Methyloterricola oryzae: one gene and its partner. The protein of the gene in region 1 interacts with the protein of each later gene in a pairwise test. Links are inferred from orthologs where the notes say so. Each region holds a gene or a part of one and is shown in the gene's direction. Other genes may lie near its edges.

The links.
Region 2: the proteins of ybgC (region 1) and acpP interact in binary tests that used the Escherichia coli proteins (3 or more experiments, as listed by UniProt). The link is inferred for Methyloterricola oryzae from one-to-one orthologs.

What each region holds. Positions count from the first base shown.
Region 1 is NZ_JYNS01000002.1:83,722-89,780, forward strand. What follows is about bases 1,220-3,965. They hold ybgC (tol-pal system-associated acyl-CoA thioesterase), read left to right. Parts: upstream 1,220-2,252; coding sequence 2,253-2,678; downstream 2,679-3,965. Other genes in these bases: ruvB (Holliday junction branch migration DNA helicase RuvB), read left to right, coding at 1,222-2,250; tolQ (protein TolQ), read left to right, coding at 2,668-3,345; tolR (protein TolR), read left to right, coding at 3,342-3,782; tolA (cell envelope integrity protein TolA), read left to right, coding at 3,779-3,965. Outside these bases: EK23_RS04235 (YebC/PmpR family DNA-binding transcriptional regulator), read left to right, coding at 1-81; crossover junction endodeoxyribonuclease RuvC, read left to right, coding at 95-613; Holliday junction branch migration protein RuvA, read left to right, coding at 610-1,206; more of tolA, read left to right, coding at 3,966-5,656; Tol-Pal system beta propeller repeat protein TolB, read left to right, coding at 5,678-6,059.
Region 2 is NZ_JYNS01000002.1:313,827-319,857, forward strand. What follows is about bases 2,168-4,885. They hold acpP (acyl carrier protein), read left to right. Parts: upstream 2,168-3,270; coding sequence 3,271-3,501; downstream 3,502-4,885. Other genes in these bases: fabD (ACP S-malonyltransferase), read left to right, coding at 2,168-2,322; fabG (3-oxoacyl-ACP reductase FabG), read left to right, coding at 2,319-3,056; fabF (beta-ketoacyl-ACP synthase II), read left to right, coding at 3,588-4,829. In the rest of the region: phosphate acyltransferase PlsX, read left to right, coding at 1-399; EK23_RS05195 (beta-ketoacyl-ACP synthase III), read left to right, coding at 396-1,355; more of fabD, read left to right, coding at 1,369-2,167; pabC (aminodeoxychorismate lyase), read left to right, coding at 4,971-5,819; endolytic transglycosylase MltG, read left to right, coding at 5,807-6,031. UniProt on the Escherichia coli protein: Carrier of the growing fatty acid chain in fatty acid biosynthesis.

The sequences.
Region 1 (6,059 bases):
CGGCTGGAAGATCTCGACGACGTGCAGAACGTGTATTCCAACGCTGATATCAGCGAAGAAATCCTCGAAAAGATTGCCTGACAGGCGAGGTGCCTTGACACGCATTTTAGGGATCGATCCAGGCTCCCGGGCCACCGGTTATGGCGTGATCGACGAGCGCGCCAATGGGGCGGTGCTGGTGGCCTGCGGCTGCATCCGGACGGACACGGAAACGTTCCCGGACCGTCTCAAGCAGATTTACGACGGCGTGTTTCGCGTCGTTCAGGACTATGCGCCGCATGAACTGGCGATCGAGCAGGTGTTCATGCACAAGAACGCCGATTCCGCACTCAAATTGGGACAGGCCCGCGGTTCGGCCATCTGCGGCGCCCTGGCGGGCGGCCTGCCGGTCTTCGAATATGCCGCGCGTCAGGTGAAGCAGGCGCTGGTGGGCAAGGGCAGTGCCGACAAGGTGCAGGTCCAGCACATGGTCAGGATCCTGCTCAACATGTCGGGGGCTCTCCAGGCTGACGCCGCGGATGCTTTGGGCGTGGCCCTGTGCCACCTGCATACGCAGCAAACCTTGCGACGCATTCAGGGCGCAGGCCGCAGCGCCGCGGGAGGCAGGCTGTGATCGGCTTTCTGCGCGGGACGCTGGCCTCCAAGCATGCGCCGTCTCTGGTGATCGACGTCGGGGGCGTGGGCTACGAGCTGGACGCGCCCATGTCCACGTTTTTCAAACTGCCGGCGGTCGGCGAGACCGTCATGCTGCACACCCATCTGCAGGTGCGCGAAGACGCGCACACCTTGTTCGGTTTCTTCTCCGAGTCTGAAAGGGCCCTGTTCCGCAGCCTGATCCGGGTGAGCGGGGTCGGCGCGAAGCTGGCTCTGGCGATCCTTTCGGGCATCAGCGTGGACGAGTTCCAGCGTTGCGTCCAGGCGGCTGATACTTCGGTACTGGTGCGCCTGCCGGGGATCGGCAAGAAGACCGCCGAGCGCCTCATCATCGAGATGCGTGACCGCTTGCCCGACCTGGGAGTCGCACCGGCCGTTCCTGGTGGCATCGGCGTGCCCGGCGAGGCGTCGGCGGTGCAGGAAGCGGTCGGCGCACTGGTTGCGCTGGGCTTCAAGCCCCAGGAGGCGGGCGCCATGGTGCGCAAGCTTCCGAGCGAGGGCCGCACGGCCGAAGACCTGATCCGCCAGGCCCTGCAAGGCGCGGCGAAGTAGGCCATGATGGATTCCATGTCACAGGAAGAGCGTCTGGTGAGTCCTCGCGGCGGCGTTGAGGACGTCATCGACCGCGCCGTGCGGCCGCGCTTGCTGCAGGACTACGTGGGCCAGAAGGCCATGCGCGAGCAGATGGGGATCTTCATCCAGGCGGCCCGCACGCGTCAGGAGGCCTTGGATCATGTACTGATCTTCGGTCCGCCGGGTCTGGGCAAGACCACCCTGGCCAACATCATCGCCAACGAGATGGGTGTGAAGATTCGCCAGACCTCCGGGCCCGTCATGGAAAAGGCCGGCGATCTGGCTGCCATACTCACCAACCTGGAGCCGCGCGACGTTCTGTTCATCGATGAGATCCACCGGCTGAGCCCCGCCGTGGAGGAAGTCCTGTATCCGGCCATGGAGGACTACCAGATCGATATCATGATCGGCGAGGGGCCGGCGGCGCGCTCCATCAAACTGGACCTCCCCCCGTTCACCCTGGTGGGCGCGACCACTCGCGCCGGCCTGCTCACTTCGCCCCTGCGCGACCGCTTCGGCATCGTCCATCGCCTGGAGTTCTACACCGTCGAGGAATTGACCCAGATCGTCAGCCGCTCGGCCAGCCTCCTCGGCGTTGCCATGAGTCCGGAAGGCGCGGGTGAGATTGCCCGCCGCGCGCGGGGCACGCCACGCATTGCCAATCGCCTGCTGCGGCGCGTGCGCGATTTCGCCGAGGTCAAGGCGGACGGCGCGGTGACGCGTGATCTGGCGGCCCAGGCCCTGGAGATGCTGAAGGTGGATCGGGTTGGATTCGATCCCTTGGACCGCAAGTTTTTACGCACCTTGATCGACATGTTCGACGGCGGCCCGGTCGGCCTGGACAATTTGGCGGCGGCCATCAGCGAGGAGCGCGGCACCATCGAGGATGTGCTCGAGCCTTATCTGATCCAGCAGGGTTTCATCATGCGCACGCCACGGGGCCGGGTCGCGACACGCACCGCCTATTTGCACTTCGGCCTGGAGCCGCCCCGGCCTGAACCCCGCAACGAAGACTTGTTCTGAACATGGAACCCGCGGAAACAGGCTTTTTCTGGCCGGTGCGCGTCTATTACGAGGACACCGACGCCGGTGGCGTGGTGTACTACGCCAATTACCTGAAATTCTTCGAGCGCGCGCGCACCGAGCGGCTGCGGGCCATGGGGTTCGAACAGGACACGCTGCGAGCGGAACACGGCGTGCTGTTCGCGGTGAGGTCGGTCCAGGCCGAGTACCTGAAACCGGCCCGCTTCAACGACAAACTCCAAGTTACCGCCGAAATTTCCGAGTTGAAACGCGCCAGCCTGAGCTTTACCCAGGAGATTCGGCGGGAAGGACCCGCCGGAGACCTTTTGTGCCAGGCGAGCATCCGCATCGTCTGTCTGACCGCGGACATGCTGCGGCCCACCGCCATCCCCGATTTTCTTTTGCAACGGATCAAAGATGAATTCTGACCTGTCGATATTCACCCTGATCAAGGAAGCCAGCGCGGTCGTGCAGATCGTGATGTTCATGCTGATGCTGGCGTCGGTGGTCTCCTGGACCTATATCTTCTCAAAGTTCAAGGAATTGCGGCGCGCCGAGCAGACCTCGGACGAGTTCGAGGAACGCTTCTGGTCGGGTATCGACCTGGCCGATCTGTATCGTCAACTGGCCAGCGAGGACTATGACAGCGAGGGCATGGAGAACATTTTCCTGGTGGGCTTCAAGGAGTTCGCGCGATTGCGGCAGCAGCCGGGCATCACTCCCGATGCGGTGGTGGAAGGCGCTCAGCGCGGCATGCGGGTGGCGCTATCGCGCGAGTTGGACCGGCTCGACGAGCGCCTGCCTTTCCTGGCCACGGTGGGTTCGACCAGCCCTTATGTGGGCCTGTTCGGCACCGTTTGGGGCATCATGAATTCCTTCCGCTCTCTGGGCAGCGTCAAGCAGGCGACCTTGGCGATGGTGGCGCCGGGAATCTCCGAGGCTCTGGTGGCCACGGCCATGGGCTTGTTCGCCGCCATTCCGGCGGTCATGGCGTACAACCGCTTTTCCACCCACATCGGGCGTCTGGCCAATCGCTATGAGGCCTTCACCGAGGAATTCCTGAGCCTGCTGCATCGTCAGGCGCACGCCAAATGAACGTGCAATCCGGCGGCGGCCGCGGGAGCCGCAGAAAGCCCATGGCGGAGATCAACGTCGTTCCTTACATCGACGTTTCCCTCGTGCTGCTTATCATCTTCATGATCACGGCGCCTTTGTTGCAAACCGGCGTGGACGTGGACCTTCCGCAAGCGGAAGCCAAGACCGTGGACCCCGCTCAGGATCCGCCGGTGGTGGTGAGCATCAATGCGGAAGGCCAGTTGTTCGTGGATGCCGGCGCCCAGGATGACGTGGCGGTCGACACCGACGAACTGCCCGGACGGGTGATGGCGGCGCTGCAGGACAAGCCCAACCGGCCCGTGCTGATCCGCGGCGACAAGTCGGTGGATTACGGCCGCGTCGTGACCGTCATGGCAAGGCTCAAACAGGCCGGCGTTCCCACCGTAGGCTTGATGACCAGTCCCGTCACAGAATGATCGCAACCCGGATGCGCGGTAATCGGGGGCCTTTGGCGCTCTCGCTGATCCTGCACGCCATTCTGTTCCTGCTGTTTGCCATCAACTTCGATTCGGTCAAGCCCCCGGAACTCCCCCCGCAGCCAGAGATCATCGAGGCGGTGATCATGGACGAGGCGCAGATCCAGGCGGCGATGCAAGCGCTTGGCAGGCCCGAGAGCAAGGAGCCCGAGGCCGAAGCGCCAAGGGAGAAGGCTGAGGAATCGACTGCAAAATCGGTGCAGGAGCAGCTTGCTCAGGCTGAAGAAGCCGAGCGGCAGCGGCGCCAGCGGCAAGAAAAGGCCGCCGAGGAGCGCCGAAAGCAAGAGGATGCCCGGCGCAAGGCGGAAGAGAGGGAGAAGAAAGAGGAAGTGGAGCGCAAGGCGGAAGCCGAAGAGCGCAAGCAGGCGGAAGATAAACGTTTGGCGGCGGAAGCCGCGCGCAAGCACGCGGAGGAGGAAGCGCGCAAGCGCGCCGAGCAGCAGGAAGCGGATAAGCGCCGCGTGGCCGAAGAAAAGCGCCGGGAAGAAGCAGAAGGTCAGCGTCGTGCGCAACAAAAGGCGGAAGCCGAGTCCAAACGCCGCGCGGAGCAGGAGGCCCAGAAGAAGGCAGAGGCCGAGTCCAAACGCAGCCTGGAACAGGAGGCTCAGAAGAAGGCCGAGGCTGAGGCCAAAAGACAGGCCGATCAGGCAGAGAGGCGCAAAGCCGAAGCCGAGGCGAAGCGGCAAGCCGAACTGGCAGAGCAAAAAAGAGCCGCGGAAACCAAACGCCTTGCGGAGCTGGAAGCGAAGCGTCAGGCGGAGCTCGAGGCGGAGAAGAAAGCGCAGCTGGAGGCCAAGCATCAGGCCGAGGTCGAGGCGAAGCGGAAGTCCGAGTTGGAGGCGCGCAAGCGGGAAGAGTCCGAGGCCCAGCGCCAAGTGGAGGCGCGCAAGAAGGCCGAGGCGGAACAGAAGCGGCAGGCGGAACTGACGGAGCAAAAGAAGGCGGCTGATGCCGAGGCTAGGCGGCGTGCCGAAGCGGAGGCGAAGAAACAGGCGGAAGCCAAGCGCGCTGCTGAGGCAGATGCCAAGAAGCAGGCTGAGGCCGACGCCAAGCGCAAGGCGGAAGCCGAGGCCAGGCGACAATCGGAGCTGGCGGAGCAGAAAAAGGCCGCAGAGGCCAAGCGAGCCGCTGAACAGGAAGCGAAGCGCCAGGCAGAGAGCGAGGCCCGCAAGAAGGCCGAAGCAGACGCCAAGGCGCAAGCCGAGCGCGAGGCCCGGCAGCGTGCCGCTCAGGAGGCGGCCGCCCGTCAGAAAGCTGAAGCCGAAGCCAAGCGGCAGGCGGAGTTGGCCGCACAGAAAAAGGCCGAGGCTGAAGCCAAGAAGAAGGCCGATGCGGAAGCCAAGCGCGCGGCGGAGTTGGAAGCACGACGCCAGGCAGAAGCCGAGCTCAAGAAACAGGCCGAGGCCGAGGCGGCAGCCCGCAAGCGCGCAGAGGCTGAGAAACAGCGCAAGGCGCAGCAAGAGCGAGAGGCTGCGCTCAAGGCGCAGTTGGAGGAGGAACGGCAGGCGGTCGCCGCGCAGAAAGCGAAGAAGGAAGCAGAGGACGCCGCTAGAGCCTGGGCCAACAACTATATCAAGCCCCGGGTGGAAGCCCGCTGGGTTGGTGTCAAGAGCGGACTGTCCTGTACAATTCAGGTCACGACCCTGCCGGGCGGCGCGGTCCGCGACGCCCGTGTCACCCGCTCCAGCGGCGATTCGGCGTTTGACCGATCAGCCGAAGCCGCCGTGCTCAAGTCGTCGCCGCTGCCCATGCCGCCAGATGCCAAGGTGGCGCAGGCATTACGCTCATTCCAGTTCTTGTTCAGGCCCGACTAGATCATCAGGTATCACAGCGTGTTGAGTCGATATAGCATTCTCAGCCTTTGGCTGGCCCTTTGTCTTGCATTCATGGCGCCCGCCCTGCGCGCCGAACTGACCGTACAGATCACCCAAGGCGCCGAGGGCGGCATACCCATCGCTATCGTGCCTTTCGCGGGCGGAGCCGGGGGAGCCGAGAACATTGGCGCCATCGTGGCTGCGGACCTGGCCCGCACCGGTCGGTTCAAGACCTTGCCAACACATGCCATGCCGGAGCAGCCGTCGTCGCCCGATCAAGTCCACTTCGACGCTTGGCGCGGTCAGGGTCAGGACAATCTGGTGATCGGCCAGGTGCGCCCAGGTGGGGCGCAGTTCTATCTGTTCGACGCGGTGCGCGGCAATCTGCTCACCAGTCTGACGG
Region 2 (6,031 bases), 230 kb from region 1 along the record:
TATGTGGAAGGCAATGACCTATTCACGGGTACCGTGGATATCGTGGTGACGGACGGCTTCGTGGGTAATGTTTCGCTGAAGACCAGCGAAGGCGTGGCCAAGCTGATCAGTCACACCATGAAGGAAGCGTTCTCGGCCAACGTACTGACCAAACTGGCCGGTCTCATCGCCCTGCCGGTGTTGCGCTCCTTCCGCAAGCGGTTCGATCCGCGCCAGTACAACGGTGCCAGCCTGGTGGGCCTGCGCGGCATCGTCGTGAAGAGCCACGGCAATGCGGATCGCACGGCTTTCGCCCGTGCCATCGAGATTGCGGTGCTGGAGATCGAGAAGGCGGTGCCGGCGCGCATCGGGGAACGGGTCGCGGAGATCTTTGCCGAAGACCAGAGGCAGAGCGCGTGAGTCGGTTCTCGCGCATCACCGGCACCGGCGGCTATCTTCCGGAGAACGTCAGGACCAATGATGACATCGCGCGCATGGTTGACACATCGGACGAGTGGATCATGGAGCGCACCGGCATCCGCTGCCGCCATATCGCCGGCGACGACGAAACCGCCTCCAGCATGGGTGAAATCGCGGCCCGCCAGGCCATCGAGGCCGCTGGACTGCAGCCCCAAGACGTGGATCTCATCATCCTGGCCACCAGTTCGCCCGATCGGGTGTTTCCCAGCACCGCTTGTTTGCTGCAGCAACGCCTCGGCATCCGGCAGTGTGCCGCCTTCGACATCCAGGCGGCGTGTTCCGGCTTTATTTTCGCCCTGAGCATCGCCGATCAATACATCCGTACGGGGTTCGCCAAACGTGCCTTGGTGGTGGGCAGCGAGATCAATTCGCGCCTGGTGGACTGGAGCGACCGCGCCACCTGCATCCTGTTCGGCGACGGCGCCGGCGCGGTGGTGCTGGAGGGCTCGGATGAACCGGGCATTCTCAGCACCCATATCTGTTCCGATGGCCAGTACCAGGACCTGCTCTACCTGCCCAACTGGGGGTTGGAGGGGGATGAAGGCGAGCGATTCATCAAGATGCAGGGCAACGAGGTTTTCAAGATCGCCGTCAATACCCTCGGCCGCATCGTCGACGAGACCCTGGATGCCAACGGTCTCACCAAAGCCGATGTGGACTGGCTGGTGCCCCATCAGGCAAATATCCGCATCATCGCCGCCACGGCCAAGAAACTGCGCATGTCCATGGAGCAGGTGGTGGTGACCATCGAGGATCAAGGCAACACATCGTCCGCTTCGGTCCCCCTGGCCTTGAATGAGGCCGTGCGCGACGGCCGCATCCAGCGCGGACACAATGTTCTGGTGGAAGCATTTGGCGGCGGTTTCGCGTGGGGTTCCGCCCTGATCCGCTTCTGAAGGGAGAAAAACAATGACAACAGTGCTAGACAACGGCCTGGCCTTCCTGTTTCCGGGGCAGGGTTCCCAAAGCGTGGGCATGCTCAAGGAACTGGCGGCCGAGCACCCGGAAGTGCAGGCGACTTTTGCCGAGGCTTCGCAGGTGCTGGGGATCGACCTCTGGAAAATGACCAGTGAAGGCCCGGCGGAACAACTCAATCTCACCGAGAACACCCAGCCCGCCATGCTGGCGGCGGGGGTTGCGGCCTGGCGGGTGTGGCGAAAATGCTCACCGGTGCTGCCCGGGTGGATGGCCGGCCACAGCCTGGGCGAATACACGGCCCTGGTGTGCGCCGAATCCATCGAGTTCGCCGCCGCCATCGGCCTGGTGCGTGAGCGCGCCCGACTGATGCAGTCGGCCGTTCCGGCCGGGGTAGGCGCCATGGCGGCCATCCTGGGCCTGGACGATCCGCAAGTGGTCGGGCTGTGCAGCCAGATATCGTCCGACGCGGAGCTGGTTGCGCCGGCCAACTTCAATTCGCCTGGCCAGATCGTGGTGGCGGGGCATGCTGCCGCGGTGAACCGCCTGATCGAAGCCGCCAAGGAGCAAGGCGCCAAGCGCGCGGTCTTGTTGCCGGTGAGCGTGCCCTCGCACTGTCCTCTGATGGAGGAAGCGTCCGAACGTTTCCGTGCGGCGCTGGAGGCGGTGGCGGTCGAGACCCCCAAGATTCCGGTCGTGCACAATGTGGACGTGGTCAGCCATGCCGCCCCGGAGGTGATCCGAGCAGTGCTGGCGAAACAGTTGTGTGGCTCCGTGCGTTGGTCCGATTCGGTTCGATTCATGCATGAGCAGGGCGCTCACCGTTTCGTGGAATGCGGGCCTGGCAAAGTGCTGATGGGACTGGGCAAGCGCATCGTGGAGGGGCCGCGCTTCGAGGCGCTGTTCAGCCCCGATTCCCTGGCTAAATCCGTGGAGCTTGTGAAATGAGTGCTCAAGTAGCAATAGTGACCGGCGCCAGCCGGGGTATCGGTCGGGCCATCGCCATGCGCCTGGCGGCCGATGGACATACGGTGGTGGGCACGGCGACCACGCAGGGTGGCGCCGATAGCATCTCGGAGGCGTTGGCCAATGCCGGCCTGAAAGGCAAGGGCATGGTGCTGGACGTGGCCGACAGCGAGGCCGTGGAGGCCTTCGTCAAGGCGGTGTCAGAGGAATTCGGGGCTCCCACCATCCTGGTCAACAACGCCGGCATTACCCGGGACAACCTGATGATGCGGATGAAGGACGAGGAGTGGGATGCCATCATCCAGACCAATCTCACCTCGGTCTACCGCATGAGCAAGGCCTGTCTGCGTGGCATGGTCAAGGCCCGCCATGGGCGCATCGTCAGTATCACCTCGGTGGTCGGCGCCATGGGCAACGCGGGTCAGGCCAACTATGCGGCGGCCAAGGCTGGCGTCATCGGTTTTACCAAGTCGCTGGCGCGTGAATTGGGCTCCCGCAATGTCACGGTCAACGCCGTGGCGCCGGGGTTCATCGATACCGACATGACCCGTTCGTTGCCGGAGGAGCACAAGAAGGCCCTGCTTTCGTCCATTCCGCTGGCGCGCCTGGGTGAGTCGGAGGAAATTGCCGCGGCTGTCGCTTTTCTGTGCTCCGATCAGGCGGGCTACATCACCGGGGAGACCCTGCACGTCAACGGCGGCATGTATATGGCCTAGACGGTCAAGTGTCGGGGATGAGTGGCAATTTGTGCAAAACGTTCACTATCATCCTCGATCGTGCTATTGTTACGCCGCTTTTGGGGAGCCCGGACCCGATGGGCGGAAATACAAGAATTAAATGGCCGGTTTCGCGCAAAGTTTGTTTTGACCGGATTTCAAATTACAATTTCCCAAACGCTAAATTCAAGAGAAACATCGAGGATATAAGACAATGAGTGACGTTGCAGAGCGTGTTAAAAAGATCGTAGCCGAGCAGTTGGGCGTGAAAGAGGAAGTCTCCAACGAGGCTTCTTTCGTCGACGATCTCGGAGCCGATTCCTTGGACACGGTTGAACTCGTGATGGCTCTGGAGGAAGAATTCGAATGCGAAATCCCGGACGAGGATGCCGAGAAGATCACCACCGTCCAGCAGGCGATCGATTACATCGAATCCCACCTTTGATTTCGCGGCTGACGCCCCATGGGGACGCAGGTCCCCGTGGGGCGTTGTTTTTTGCAGCCGTGGTTTTTCCTTCCTGAGGAATTTCGTTGAACAAGAGACGTGTTGTAGTGACCGGTATGGGGATGGTATGCCCGGTCGGGTTGAACGTGGCGGAGTCCTGGGAGAATGTGCTCAATGGCAAGAGCGGTATAGGACCCATCGAACATTTTGATGTCAGCGATTTTTCCACCCGCTTCGGCGGTTCGGTGAGAAACTTTGACGTGATGGCCTATATCCCGGACAAGGACGCCAAGAAGATGGATACCTTCATCCATTACGGAATGGCAGCCGGTAGTCAGGCCTTCGATGACGCCGGCCTTGAGGTGACAGAAGCCAATGCGGATCGCATCGGCGTGGTGATCGGCTCGGGCATCGGTGGTATCACCGGCATCGAGAACGGGCACAGTGCCTTCCTCAAGGGCGGGCCGCGCAAGATCTCGCCGTTCTTCGTTCCCAGCAACATCATCAACATGATCTCGGGGAATTTGTCCATCAAGTATGGGCTGAAGGGGCCGAACTTCGCTATTGTCACGGCCTGCGCCACAGCGACCCATTCCATCGGCGACGCTTTTCGCCTCATCAGCTACGGTGATGCCGACGTTATGGTGGCGGGTGGCGCGGAGATGGCCACGTCTCCGACGGCCCTTGGCGGATTCGCCTCGGCGCGCGCCCTCTCGCGCCGCAATGATGATCCCCAGAAAGCCAGCCGGCCCTGGGATCGGAACCGTGACGGTTTCGTGCTCAGCGACGGCGCGGGCGTGCTGGTGCTGGAAGAACTGGAACACGCTACCCGGCGCGGTGCCCGCATCTATGCCGAGCTCATCGGTTACGGACTGAGCGGTGATGCCTACCACATGACGCAGCCCCCGGAGAGTGGCGAGGGTGCCGCGCGCTGCATGCGCCACGCCCTGCGGGATGCGGGTCTGAACGGCGATCAGCTGGATTACATCAACGCGCACGGCACGTCCACACCCGCTGGTGATTTGGCGGAAACCAAGGCGATCAAGGCGGTTTTGGGCGAAGCGGCATACCACACGCCGGTGAGTTCCACCAAGTCCATGACGGGTCACATGCTGGGCGCCGCTGGCGGCGTGGAAGCCATATTTTCCGTGCTGGCCCTGCGCGACCAGGTGATTCCCGCGACTATCAACCTGGACGACCAGGATCCGGAGTGTGATCTGGATTATGTGCCGCATACGGCCCGCCAGGCCAAACTGGACGTGGTGATGTCCAATTCGTTCGGCTTTGGCGGCACCAACGGTACCCTGATCTTCCGCCGTTTCGCCTGATCCGGCGGAGTTCCACCCGGAGCCGTTCGAGGCTCCGGGCCTTCATGCCTCAAGGCATGGAAAGCTTATCGTGCGCCCGCGCCTCCCGCGAGCGCTCAGCGTTCAAGCGAAGTTGTGTGAACCATCCTGCGGCGGCAAGCGATGCGCTCTAGCGAGACAGCCCTGATCAATGGCTCGGAAGCTGTTTCAGTCGATCTGACTGACCGCGGATTCCAGTACGGCGACGGGGTGTTCACGACTTTGCGCATCGCCGGCCGGCGTCCCCTGCTGCTACCGCTGCATCTGGACCGTTTGGCGTCCGATGCCGAGCGCCTCAGAATTCCCTTTCCCGGAAACACGGTTCTTGCGGCCGAAAGTAAGCTGTTGGCCGAGGCCAACGGCGATGGGGTGCTCAAGATCATGCTGACGCGTGGCAGCGGCGGCCGCGGTTACCGTATCCCGGCCGAGGCGCATGCTACCCGCGTCCTGCGCTGGCACGCCTTACCCGACTATCCGGAAGACGCCGCCGTGCTTGGCATCCGGGCGCGATTCTGCAGCGCCACCCTCGGCATCAATCCCGCGCTGGCAGGCATCAAGCACCTCAACCGTTTGGAGCAGGTGCTTGCCAGGATGGAATGGGACGAGGAGGATATCCGTGAAGGCCTGCTATGCGACAGCGAAGGCTTCGTGGTCGAGGGCGTCATGAGCAACCTGTTTCTGCGCATGGGCGGAAGGCTGTTGACGCCCAAGCTCGACCGTTGCGGCGTGCGTGGCGTGATGCGCACCCATGTGTTGCGGCTGGCTGCGGCGGAGGGGCTGATCGTGGACGAGGGGCGATTCAGGCCTGAGTCGATTTTGGCGGCGGATGAACTGTTCCTCACCAACAGCGTCATCGGCCTTTGGCCGATCCGCGAACTGGACGGTCGTGCATTTGCCGTGGGCCGGCTCACGCGCTGGATGGCTGCCCGAATCGCGGATACCCTGCTGGAGGAAGCGACGTGTCCCGCCTGATCGGTCTTGTCTTTATCTCGGCCAGCTTCCTAATTGGCTGGTTGTGGATGGACTACCGTGATTACCCGGACACGCTGTTGGGAAACGCTTCCCCGGTGGTGTTCGAGGTCGGCAAAGGGCAGGGGTACAGTGCGGTCGCCGATCAGTTGGCAGGCCTGGGCCTGGTGCGCAAACCGCGCTGGTTCCGCTATTACCTGGTGTCTTCCGGTGCG